Regions from separate parts of the Motilimonas sp. 1_MG-2023 genome, predicted to be linked through region 1. Evidence: predicted binding sites of a transcription regulator. Region 1 holds the regulator's gene; each other region holds the start of a gene.
The links. Region 1 encodes sigma-54, which starts transcription at its own class of promoters, with help from an activator protein. Its sites were predicted from a motif close to GTTGGCACGNNNNTNGNNT; they were not measured.
Positions count from the first base shown of each region.

Region 1 (4,273 bases):
TTAAGCTCACCGCCAATAAATTGGTTGGCATCCGCCATAAGCCCGGCGAAGAAGAAATGATTGCGACTGGCAATCCAGCGACTTTTTATCAAATGATGGATGATGGTAAACCAGTAGAAGCAAAGGCAAAAAAAATTCGTTACCTCAAAAAAAATAACCAGATAATCTTGAGCCAAAATGCCTCTTTAAAGCAGTTAGACAGTAACTACACCGCTGAAACTATCACCTACAACATTGAGACACGCCAGATTGAAGGTAAAAAAGGCGAGACTCAAACCCGAACCGTATTTTTACCCGCTCAAGTCGATAGCAAGAAAAACTCAAAGTCATCAGATAAATCAACAGATAAAGCGGCGCAATAATGGCATTACTCCAAGCAAAAGACTTAGCGAAAAGTTATAAGAATCGTCGTGTAGTAAATGGCGTTAGTTTACAAGTGAACACGGGGCAAATTGTTGGTTTACTCGGCCCCAATGGTGCAGGTAAAACGACAACATTTTACATGGTAGTCGGTTTAGTAAAGCGCGATGAAGGCCAGATATTTATTGATGATGAAGAAATTTCTAGCCAACCAATGCACGTGCGCGCGCAGAAGGGAATTGGCTACTTGCCACAAGAAGCTTCTATTTTTCGTCGCCTTACGGTCGCGCAAAATATCATGGCAATCCTAGAAGTTCGAGATGAGCTATCCACGGAACAAAAACAAGATAGACTGAACGAGTTACTTGAAGAATTTCATATTACCCATATAAAAAATAGTAAAGGGATGTCCCTTTCTGGCGGCGAAAGACGCCGCGTTGAAATCGCCAGAGCACTCGCAGCAGATCCTCAATTCATCTTACTTGATGAGCCATTTGCTGGGGTTGATCCTATCTCTGTAATAGATATAAAAAAAATCATAGAACACTTACGAGACAGAGGCTTAGGCGTATTAATCACTGACCATAATGTGAGGGAAACACTAGATGTATGTGAATATTCCTATATAGTGAGTCATGGAGAAATGATTGCCGCTGGCAAGCCAGAAGACATTTTACAAAACGAACAAGTAAAACGAGTCTACCTAGGCGATCAATTCAAGCTATAGTTTTTATAGGTAACAACCGTTATCTAAAGATTTATATCTAACAGGAATTTAATGAAGCCAACCCTACAGTTGCGTTTAGGTCAGCAGTTAACCATGACCCCTCAGCTACAACAAGCTATTCGCTTGTTGCAGCTTTCTACATTAGATTTACAGCAAGAAATTCAAGAAGCCCTTGAGTCAAATCCGCTGTTAGAAGTAGAAGAAAACGACCACGGTAACGAAGAGCAAAGCTACGATAACGACACATCTAGCCAACTCGAAACGTCGGAGGCCATGGCGCAGAATGACATTCCTGATGATCTTCCCACAGACTCAACATGGGATGACACCTTTACCACGGGCACAGGTTCAAGCACTTCAGGTGTCGGCTCAGGTGGCGATGATGCCGATTTTATTTATCAAGGTGAAACCTCAGCTAACCTACATGACCACCTCATCTGGCAAATGGAGTTAACCCCCTTTAGTGAAACTGATCGCGCTATCGCCTTTGCCATTATCGATGCCATTGACGAATCTGGTTATTTGACTGTCTCTAGCGAAGATATATTAGATAGTGTCTCCTCTGACTTTCTTGATGTTGAGCTCGACGAAGTTGAAGCCGTACTTAAACGATTGCAGCATTTTGATCCTCTCGGCGTTGGTGCTCGTTCCGCGCAAGAATGCATGTTAATCCAGCTGAATCAAATCGAAAAAGGCACTCTCTGGTTAGAAGAAGCCATAATGGTGATCAACGAGCATATGGATTTACTCGCTAATCGTGACTTTCGTACTCTAAGCCGTAAAACTAAGCTAAAAGAAGACGATCTACGCGAAGTCATGCGCCTGATCCATACCTTAGAGCCAAGACCAGGCAATGCGATTGTTGAAATGGACGCTCAATATATAGTTCCAGATGTCTCGGTGCAAAAAAAATCAGGTCGCTGGGTCGTCGAACTAAACCCAGATTGCATGCCCAAAATTCGCGTTAATGATCAATACGCTTCTTTTGCCAAACAAACTAAAAACACCGATGACAGTCAGTTTATTCGTTCACATTTACAAGAAGCCAAATGGTTTATTAAAAGCTTAGAAAGCCGTAATGACACCTTATTAAAAGTGGCCAACTGTATCGTACAGCATCAAGTTGCTTTTTTTGAATACGGCGATGAAGCAATGAAACCCATGGTATTAAACGATGTCGCGGAAGCCGTGGAAATGCACGAGTCCACTATTTCGCGTGTCACCACGCAAAAGTTCATGCACACGCCGCGTGGCATCTTTGAGTTGAAGTATTTCTTCTCTAGCCATGTTGCAACAGAAAGTGGTGGCGAATGTTCATCCACCGCCATTAGGGCCTTAATTAAAAAATTAGTGGCAGCAGAAACCCCTGCTAAGCCCCTAAGTGACAGTAAAATTACTCAACTGCTTGCTGACCAAGGCATAAAGGTTGCGCGAAGAACCATCGCTAAATATCGCGAGTCTTTGAACATCCCGCCTTCCAACCAACGTAAGAGCCTACTTTAGGCTGCAACAGGAGAATGTTTATGCAAATTAATCTATCTGGCCACCATATCGACATCACCGATTCAATGCGCAGTTACGTTGAAACTAAGTTATCTAAATTAGAGCGTCATTTTGATAGCATTAACTCAGCACAAGTGATATTAAACGTCGAAAAGTTGAATCAAATAGCTGAAGCCAAGTTACACCTGTCAGGCGGAGAAGTATTTGCTAACTCCCAAGACACAGATATGTATGCCGCGATTGATTCGTTAGTTGACAAACTTGATCGCCAAGTGATCAAACACAAGGAAAAGCTGAAACAGTCTTAAATTTAAATATGGATATAAAAGAATTATTAGCCCCAGACTGCACCTTGAGTGCAGTCTCTTGTTCAAGCAAGAAAAAAGCACTGGAAATCATCAGTGAGTTAGCAGGACAAAAACTCAATATTGACCCTAAAGTAGTGTTTGAAAACCTACTAACGCGTGAGCGCCTTGGCACCACAGGTGTTGGAGCGGGTATTGCGATCCCCCACGCTCGTATCAGTGATGATTACCCTGTTACCGGCGTTTTCATCCAATGTGAGACCGCGATAGACTTTAGTGCCATCGACAATCAACCCGTTGATTTATTGTTCGCCGTTCTCGTCCCAGAAAGCCAGTGTAGCCAACATTTAAAAACCTTGTCACTTATCGCTGGTAAACTTTCTGATAAACAAATTTGTCGCCAACTTCGCGCGGCTAAAACAGATGCGGAGTTATTCGAACTCATTTGCGTGTCATAACGGGAGCAATATGAAACTCACCATCGTCAGTGGCCGCTCCGGATCAGGCAAAACCGTTGCCTTAAGAGTATTGGAAGACCTAGGCTATTACTGCGTCGATAACCTGCCATTACCCTTACTACCCGATTTAATTACTAGTCTTAAAGATAATTACGATGCCGTGGCGGTTAGCATCGATGTGCGTAACCTGCCCCTTGACCAAAATGAATTACACCACGTCATTAAGGATCTCAAAGCATCGGTTGATCTCACCACCTTATTTCTTGATGCCAGTAGCAGTATTTTGGTACGTCGCTACAGTGAAACCAGGCGTTTACATCCACTAGCAAAAATGCAGCTATCGCTATCTCAAGCGATAGATCAAGAAACCACCTTGCTCGAGCCTATCTCTGAGTCGGCCGATTTACGCATTGATACCAGTGATATGTCAATCCATGAGCTGAGTGAGTTGGTAAAACAACGAGTACTCGGCCAAAAAAGTCATGAATTGGTATTAGTCATTGAATCATTTGGTTTTAAAAATGGCTTACCAAAAGATGCAGACTATGTGTTTGATGCGCGCTTTCTACCTAATCCACATTGGATCCCCGAGCTTAAACCACAAACCGGACTCGATGCTGAAGTTCAACACTACTTAACAGAGCAGCCATTAGTGATGAAGTTTATCTGGCAAATAGAGAATTTGATTGGCACTTGGCTGCCTCATCTTGAACGCAATAACCGCAGCTATGTCACTATCGCTATCGGTTGTACGGGCGGCCAACACAGATCGGTATTTATCGCCGAGAAAATCGCCGAATTCTTTCGCCACGAACAACAAGTGCAAGTTCGTCATCGCACCTTGGAAAAACGTTAAATGTTACAGCTAGAGCAACATATCACCATAAAGAACAAATTGGGCTTACATGCACGAGCGGCTG
Region 1 is NZ_JAUOPX010000001.1:133,261-137,533, reverse strand. It holds gene lptA (lipopolysaccharide transport periplasmic protein LptA) at 1-362, shown strand, start outside; gene lptB (LPS export ABC transporter ATP-binding protein) at 362-1,087, shown strand; gene Q4519_RS00595 (RNA polymerase factor sigma-54) at 1,139-2,590, shown strand; gene hpf (ribosome hibernation promoting factor) at 2,611-2,898, shown strand; gene ptsN (PTS IIA-like nitrogen regulatory protein PtsN) at 2,907-3,353, shown strand; gene rapZ (RNase adapter RapZ) at 3,364-4,209, shown strand; gene Q4519_RS00575 (HPr family phosphocarrier protein) at 4,210-4,273, shown strand, end outside.

Region 2 (4,273 bases), on a different contig from region 1:
AGCCATCAGTTGCGATGTCTATCCCTGTCAATTTACCGACTGTTGAGCCATTTTGTGACAACGCAGACACTTCAAAAGCAGCACCAAATTGTGTTGGATTATTAAAATTAAATGTCACGGTCTGAGTAGGATCTGCGCCATTAGTTGACCCCAAAGCAACCGTAGTAATGGGTAATGGGGACACTGGTGTTCCTGGATCTAATTCACCATCGGTTCCAAATACCATACGGGCCGATGTTGGTATAGTTGTATTCGGGTTACTCGCATTAGCAACATTAGCCGTACCGCCAGCAATATCAACGGGCTTTTTATCAACATAAGTGACCACATCCCAAGAGTTTTCAGCGATTACTGGCGGGCCGACAGGATCTGGCGTACGTTTGATGAAATAAGTTTGGGCGACATGAGGTTCGCCTAAAGAATCATAAGTTGTAACAGAAGTTGATGACGTGTAGGTATCAGGATTACCTGGGTCAAAGTCGCCAATATCATGCTCTGTACCACCCGATGGTAAATTAAACGTCATATCAACCTGATCGGTTTGGGTGGGCGAACCAACACTTGTACTGATTTGCAATGGCCGCGTTGCCGCCATACTCACAGAAGATGGGTTACCGTTTGAATCAACAGGGTAAGCTTGTAAAAACTGACCACTAGCGTTAACAACATAGTTTTCTGAGTTTAAATTAAATGCGCCAGCACGAGTGAAATTGCGGGTTAATGTTGTCGGATCTTCTGCTGTTACAAAGAAGCCTTCCCCACCAATTGCCATATCGAGAGAGTTTTGGGTTGTGAGTAAACTACCTTGATGGAACTGCTGAGCAACTTGAGCTGTTTTAACCCCATTACCCGTAGCCGTTTTACCATTCGAAAAAATCGATGTAGCGTAAACATCGGCAAACTCTGCTCGTGATTCTTTGAAACCAAATGTGTTGACGTTAGCTATGTTATTAGCGGTAACATCAAGGTCTTTTTGCGCTGCATTAATGCCGCTAAGTGCAATATTAAAAGACATAACTACTCTCCTTTATCATTCTTTGATGGCAATTGAGTTATCATTATTAAGCACCCAATTGCTCTTTAAGTCTTGCTGCTACCTGCTCTACACTCTCCCCAGCATTATCATCAGGCTCTGAGGGTACAGTGGGAGGCGTCACTGGTAAGTTACCCGCCGTCTGAGATACCTCAAGAACATCAGACAACATCACACTTCCTATCCCTTGCAAATTTAATACCACACCGTTAGTTCCACCAGCCAAGCTGACACTTTCAACGTGTGCATAATTAGCAGTAGGTAAATCCGTACTCTCACCATTTACTCGGGCATTTGCTTTCACTTTATAGTTGCCAGGCGGCATTAATTCGCCGGCTTCATTCTTGCCGTCCCAGCTATAGCGCACATTGCCAGCAGGTTGATCATCCATTTTAATAACTCTAACTAAGTTACCTTTTTCATCTTCAATGCGCACGGTCAAGTTATTCATTGGCTGACCAGAAATGGCGACACCTTCTAATGCTTTATTTTTGGCGAGGTGTCCTTCATCAGTGGGAACGAGTACATTTCGTCCAACTAAACCGGAAGCCTGTAGCGCTTGGGTTGAACTCATAATTGAGTTCATGCTCTCAAACTGCTTCCCCATATCAGCAATACCTTCTGCTGTGGTAAACGACGCCATTTGTGCCACCATTTGCGCATTATCAACCGGCTTAAAAGGGTCTTGATAAGCAAGTTGCTGTGATAAGAGCGAAAAAAAGTCTTCTTGATCAAGCTCTTTTTTATTCGCTTCAGCGGCCTTATCGGTAATGCTTTTCTCTTCCCAATATAAGTTGCTGGTCGAGACATTATTTACGCTACTCATTTAATGCCTCCTTTACTGGCTTTTACCAAGTTGAAGTGTTTTTGATAGCATTTGTTTTGCCGCATCCGCTATCTGTACATTAGTCTGATATGAGCGAGAAGCACTCATCATATTGGCCATCTCCTCCACCACATTCACATTGGATCGGTAGATAAAGCCGTTGTCGTCAGCCATTGGATGATTAGGTAGGTATTCACGTGTTAATGGCGCATCACTTTCAACAATACCAAGCACCTTTACTTTCACATTCGCACTTTGCTGACCTTGAGCCTTGCTTAATTCAGCAGCAAAAACAGGACTACGAGCACGGTAGATTTTATCGACACTGCTACTGACACTATTGGCGTTCGCCAAGTTACTCGCGGTGGTGTTCAACCGTACAGATTGAGCGCTCATCCCCGAAGCAGAAACATCTAACACTCTAAATAAGCTCATAATTATTGTCCTTTAATGGCTTTTCTGAGAGAGGCGATCTTACTGTTTAGAAAACTCAGACTCGCTTGATACTCCATTGAGTTTTGCATAAATTGATTTCGCTCAACCTGAACATCTACGGTGTTACCGTCGCCTGTGTCAGGCTGATTCGGCTGTCTGAATTTAATACCCGGCTGTAAATCTGATTGCATAGTGAAGTGCCTAGTATTCGTTTTCTCAAGTGAAAACTGACTCCCTGATTTCGCGGCAGCAAGGGCATCAGAGAAGCTAATATCTCTTGCCTTATAATTAGGTGTATCTGCATTGGCAATGTTACTTGCCAGCATTTCAGAGCGCTTAGATCTAATGCCTAACGTATACTGATGTATGCCTAATGCTTTTTCAAAATTAATGGCCATATATCCTCCTGCCTAACTAGGGATATACAAAGCAATTCATGTGCCAAGTTTTAATATAGGTTTTTATTAACTTTTAACTGATAAACAGCAGTCATTAGCGGTATGGAAGGACAACAAGGTCTAGCAGAGGGAAAAAGTTTGCCATAAAAAAAGCGGCAACTTGCCGCTTTTTATTGGTCGAGTTAGCGCCTAGGCTCGGGAGCCTTCAGCTTATATACAATACCGGGATTACAACGTTGCATTTCAAACCTGTCGGTTAAACCGGTTAATGATTCAGACGCCCCCAGCATTAAATAGCCGCCAGGATTAAGGGCTCCAGCAAATTGATTAAGAATTTTCGATTTAACTTCAGGTGAAAAATAAATCAGCACGTTACGACAAAAAATAATGTCAAATTTACCAAGCAGAGTGTAACTATCAAGTAAGTTAAACGAACGAAAAGAAGCCAATTTTTTGACTCTTTCTGACACCCTCATGCGACCGGAGCCGTCATTAACCGCCTCAAAAAACTGTCGTTTGCGTTCCGGCGATAAACCTCTAGCTAAGGCTAAAGAGTCGTACTCACCTTTTTTACAATGCTCGAGCATCGCACTCGATATATCCGTGCCCAATATCTGTACGCCTTGCGGCATTGCGCCAGGCTTTTTCATTTGGTATTCAAGTGTCGACATCGCAATGGAATACGGCTCTTGGCCTGAAGATGATGCGGCAGACCATATTTTAAGTGGTCTTTTATTCGCACTTAAGTCTGGGTAAAGCTTATCAACTAACAATTGGAATGGGTAAGTATCACGAAACCACAGCGTTTCATTTGTTGTCATGGCATCAATAACAGAGGCTCGCAAGTCTCGTTCACGAAAACTCATTGAACGCTGAATTAACTCAGGTAATGAATCGACCTTATATTGGCTTAATAACGGCGATAGCCTACTCTTCACCAAATATTGTTTATTTGCCCCTAAAACAATCCCACACTGTACTTCTAAAAAGTCAGAAAATTGTTTATATACTTCATCAGACAACATTTTTGCAGTCAAATTAATGCCCTTTTAATATTTAACTGTTCACCGCTTCTTTCACCGCAGTCGCTAGTTCATCAGGATTAAACTTGGCAATAAAATTATTTGCACCAACTTTATTAACCATAGCTTGATTGAAAACGCCGCTTAAAGAAGTATGCAAGATAATATGCAGTCCCTTTAGTGCTGGTGTAGCTCTAATTTCAGCCGTAAGGGTATAGCCATCCATTTCTGGCATTTCTATATCAGAAATAACTAATGCTATTTGATCGGTAATAGGCCCATCTTTCGCCATCTCTTTCAGCATGACCAAAGCTTCACGCCCATCTTTAGCCAGTAAGCATTCTACACCTAACGATGTCACCGCTTTTTTCACTTGATTACGTGCCACACTAGAATCATCTGCAACTAAGATTTTCCGACCATGAATTTTTTCACTGGTATCTGGTGTTTTAAGTGACTCACTGACATCCGTATTAACTGGAGAAATTTGGTCCAAAATTTTCTCTACGTCAATAATTTCTACTAACTCATTGTCAACCTCTGTAACCGCAGTCAGGTA
Region 2 is NZ_JAUOPX010000006.1:25,388-29,660, reverse strand. It holds gene flgE (flagellar hook protein FlgE) at 1-1,015, opposite strand, end outside; gene Q4519_RS04535 (flagellar hook assembly protein FlgD) at 1,062-1,859, opposite strand; gene flgC (flagellar basal body rod protein FlgC) at 1,872-2,294, opposite strand; gene flgB (flagellar basal body rod protein FlgB) at 2,297-2,692, opposite strand; gene Q4519_RS04520 (protein-glutamate O-methyltransferase CheR) at 2,875-3,717, opposite strand; gene Q4519_RS04515 (chemotaxis protein CheV) at 3,749-4,273, opposite strand, start outside.
Region 2: a site for sigma-54 is predicted at 2,722-2,740, ahead of flgB (flagellar basal body rod protein FlgB). Genes of this name have one in related genera too.

Region 3 (4,273 bases), on a different contig from region 1:
GCGTCAGCACATCAGCTGCCGCGTTGCCCGCAACCGTGGGGATAAAAGTTTGGGCCCCAGTTGCTAAAACCAGCTTGCTATAGGGGTAGCGTTGACCGCTGGCCAACACACAGCGAGCTTGAGTATCAATACTTTCAACACGGGTGTGGGGTACCAAGGAAACTTGATACTGCTCTGAAAACAGTGCGCCGCTTAGCGCCACTAAGTCGTTCGCACTTTGATTGCGCGTAAATACATGGCTCAAATCTGGTTTGTTGTACTCATCTCCTGCGTCAGTGGTGATCACTTGAATGGCGATATCAGATTGCTGGCGGCGCAGTGTTTTAATGAGCTGATAAGCGGCAAAACCACTGCCAATAATAATTAATGGTGCGCTCATTAAGCTGCCTCCTCAGCTTTCTTTTGACATGCCACAAATACTTCCTTACCCAAATTGCATTCAGGGCAAAGGAAGTAATCAGGGACTTCAGGCCAAGGTGTGCCGGGCTCAATGCCTTGATTGCTTTCACCTACTAAGGGATCGTAAATCCAATTACATACGGTGCAAATCATCTCTTGAGAATTACCCTGCTGTTGAACGGGCTCGGTTATTACGGTGGTTGATGGGGCTGGCGCTGCTGATTGCGCACTCATGGGCGGTTGCAGTGTGTTGTTTTGTAAGGCCCAATTTTTTGCTACTTGACGACCATGTTCACGACAGGCTTGCATGGCTTTACCGTCTGGACGCCATTTTGTTTTTAGGCTTAACGCTGTTTCAAAGCCGGCATCGGTTAAGCGTGCGTGGATCCGATCAACTGCGCCACCATTCCAACCATAACTGCCAAAAGCGGCGGCTTTTTTAGCTTTAAATCTTAATCCTGTGATCTCTTCCAGCATGCCCGCAATTTTAGGCATCATGACGTTATTCATGGTTGATGAGCCAACAAAAATACCTTTTGAACGAAACACATTAGCAAGAATGTCATTCTTATCGTGTTTTGAAACGTTAAATACTTTTACCGCAACTTTTGGATCGACATCATGGATCCCCTGTGCAATGGCATCGGCCATCATTCGGGTGTTATTTGACATGGAGTCATAGAAAATAGTGATGCGATCTTCCGCATAATTATCGGCCCATGCTAAGTACTGATGAATTATTTGGGTGGGGTTGTCGCGCCAAACAATGCCATGGGACGTGGCAATCATGTCTACGGGAACATTGAAACTCAGTACTTCTTTAATTTTAGCGGTTACTAAGCTGCTGAAGGGGGTAAGGATATTTGAGTAATAACGCAAGCATTGATCGAATAGTTCATTTTGATCAACTTCATCATTAAATAAATGCTCATCACAATAGTGCTGGCCAAAAGCGTCATTACTAAAGAGTACCGCGTCGCCTGTTAGGTAAGTCATCATGCTATCAGGCCAATGCAACATGGGGGCCTCAATAAAGATAAGCTTCTTGCCGTTACCGATATCAAGGGTATCACCAGTTTTTACGGTGTTAAAATTCCATTCAGGGTGGTGGTGATGCCCCACAATTGAATCAATGGCGGCTTCGGTACAGTAAATAGGGGTATTTGGAATTTTTTCCATGAGGGCTGAAAGCGCACCGGAATGATCTTCTTCAGCGTGATTTATCACAATAAAATCGATTTTCTTTAAATCAATTTCTAGCGCAAGATTTTGTAAAAATTGGTGGCTAAAACGATGATCTACCGTATCAATTAGTACGGTTTTTTCTTCTCTAATGAGGTAGCTATTATAACTGGTTCCTTTGGTCATTTTGTATTCGGTGCCGTGAAAATCTTGTACTTCCCAATCGCGTTGGCCGACCCAATGAATGTTATTTTTTACGTGGATGGTCATGGTTTGCTCCTGCTATAGTTTAAAGATAAATTAATAAATTCAACCTATGCATTGCAGGCGCCATGCCAAGTCGTATCTTGCTGTTTATGTTGTATTTATTTTTTGCATAGTTATTAATTGTGTTATTTTGACACTCTTTACATGTGTTAAAAAGACAGTACCATTGTCTTAATGACACAACTTAGGATGTTGTAATGGCAAAAATTTCTTCTCAATGGCTTCAAGTTGCTCTTGATCTTAATTCGAGTCTATCCAGCCAAGATCGGTTTGAACGGCTATTGTCGACCATTCGTCGCACGCTTAACTGCGATGCATCAGCATTATTGCTATTTCAAGAACAACACTTCATTCCTTTAGCTATTAATGGTTTGGCCGACGAAGTACTGGGCCGGCGCTTTGTTGTTTCGGCTCATCCGAGGCTGGAAGCGATCGCCCGTGCCGGAGATGTAGTTCGCTTTCCTGCCGACAGTGACTTGCCTGATCCCTACGATGGTTTGATCCCTAATCATGATGATAAATTACAGGTGCATTCATGTATTGGCTTGCCCTTGAACATTGGCGGGCGTTTGCTTGGCGCAATGACCATTGATGCTTTTGACCCCGAGCAATTTGAAGACTTTGCCGACGATGACCTACGCATTGTCAGCGCGTTAACCGCCAGTGCGCTACATGGCGCACTATTACTTGAGCAATTGGAAAAGCAAACCTTGCTTGGCCATGAGCCGTTGACCGAAAAACACAGTATACGTCAAGAAATGATCGGCACTTCGGCGGTCATGACCGACCTAAGGGCTCAGATAAATGCAGTGGCTAACACAGATTTAACGGTTTTGGTGACAGGAGAAACGGGAGTCGGTAAAGAGCTGGTAGCCAATGCCATGCATTTTCAGTCAGCCAGAGCGAACGAAAATTTGGTTTACCTGAATTGTGCCGCATTGCCAGAATCGGTGGCGGAAAGTGAGTTGTTTGGTCACGTTAAAGGTGCCTTTACTGGCGCGATTAGTCATCGCAAAGGCAAGTTTGAGCAAGCTGATAATGGCACCTTATTTTTGGATGAAGTTGCAGAGTTGACTCTAACGCTACAAGCTAAGCTATTAAGAGCGCTGCAATTTGGTGATATTCAGCGGGTGGGGGATGATTGTCATATTCGGGTTAATACGCGCATTGTTGCGGCGACGAATCGCAGTTTAGATGAAGAGGTTCGGGCAGGCCGTTTTCGCGCCGACTTGTATCATAGGTTGAGTGTGTTTCCGTTGTTTGTGCCACCGTTACGTGATCGAGAGGGAGATGTGGTGCTGTTGGCGGGTTTTTTCGCTGAACGCTGTCGGCAAAAATTAGGGCTGAGTGGTATTCGTCTTGATGACAGTTTTATTGCCGCGATTAAGCAGCATCACTGGCCGGGCAATATTAGAGAGCTTGAACATGTGATTAATCGTGCTGCCGTGATTGCGCGAGTGGGAGATAATCTGAGCCACTTGGTGTTGACGGCTGAGATGCTGTTGCCAGAGCTTCATGCTGGTTTTGCAGCTGGGCACGAAGGTGAAAAAGCCCTTACCAATGTGCCCTGCATAGAGAATGAAACCAGCGCAAAAAGCGCGATACTTTCTCGGATAGAGGTGCAAGGCGTGGGGTTAAAACTAGCAACGCAGCAATTCCAAAAAGACCTAATCGCGCAATGTTATCGGCGCAATAATAACAATTGGGCCTCTACGGCACGGGATCTTGAACTAGATAATGGTAACTTACATCGATTAGCAAAAAAATTGGGACTGAAGTAGTGAATGTTTGCCCCATGGATGCGCCAACGTTGGTTGTGTGTTTTTCGAGTCAGTTATACCCAATTAACTTGAAGATGCATGTTTCAGAGCCGCTCCCAAAGGGCAAGTTTTACAGGCGTTTATGCTGCGTTATTGATTTTGATAAGGGGAAAGCCATTACTTGCAATCAATGCCTTGTCTAAACGCGTGTAAAATCTTGCTGAAATCAAGCATCTCCAGATTGATTGGGTATAATTGCCTTACATCATCGACACTGTCTGCGGTATTGGTTATTTTGTACTATGAATCATTGCTCTATTATTTATTTGTCATGCTTGCTTGCGATGATCACTTAAATTTTAATTATTGAATGTAAGGGCGGGCAATGAAAAATACTTTGTTACAAAAGCTAGGCTTTGGGCTAGAAGATCGGGTGGTGTTGTTTCATTGTGACGATATCGGCATGAATCTAGGAAGCGTGCAGGCTTATCAAGATTTAAAAGATTTTGGCTTGGCCCGATCGGGCTCTGTGATGGTGAATTGCCCGTGGTTTTTATCGGCAGCAAACTTAGCCAAATCGCAATCTGATGCTGACTTAGGTGTTCACCTGATGTTAACGTCAGAATGGCAAGAATACCGCTGGCGTCCATTGACTAATCCTACGC
Region 3 is NZ_JAUOPX010000053.1:9,825-14,097, reverse strand. It holds gene norW (NADH:flavorubredoxin reductase NorW) at 1-379, opposite strand, end outside; gene norV (anaerobic nitric oxide reductase flavorubredoxin) at 379-1,851, opposite strand; gene norR (nitric oxide reductase transcriptional regulator NorR) at 2,046-3,629, shown strand; gene Q4519_RS19340 (ChbG/HpnK family deacetylase) at 3,994-4,273, shown strand, end outside.
Region 3: a site for sigma-54 is predicted at 1,903-1,921, ahead of norV (anaerobic nitric oxide reductase flavorubredoxin). Genes of this name have one in related genera too.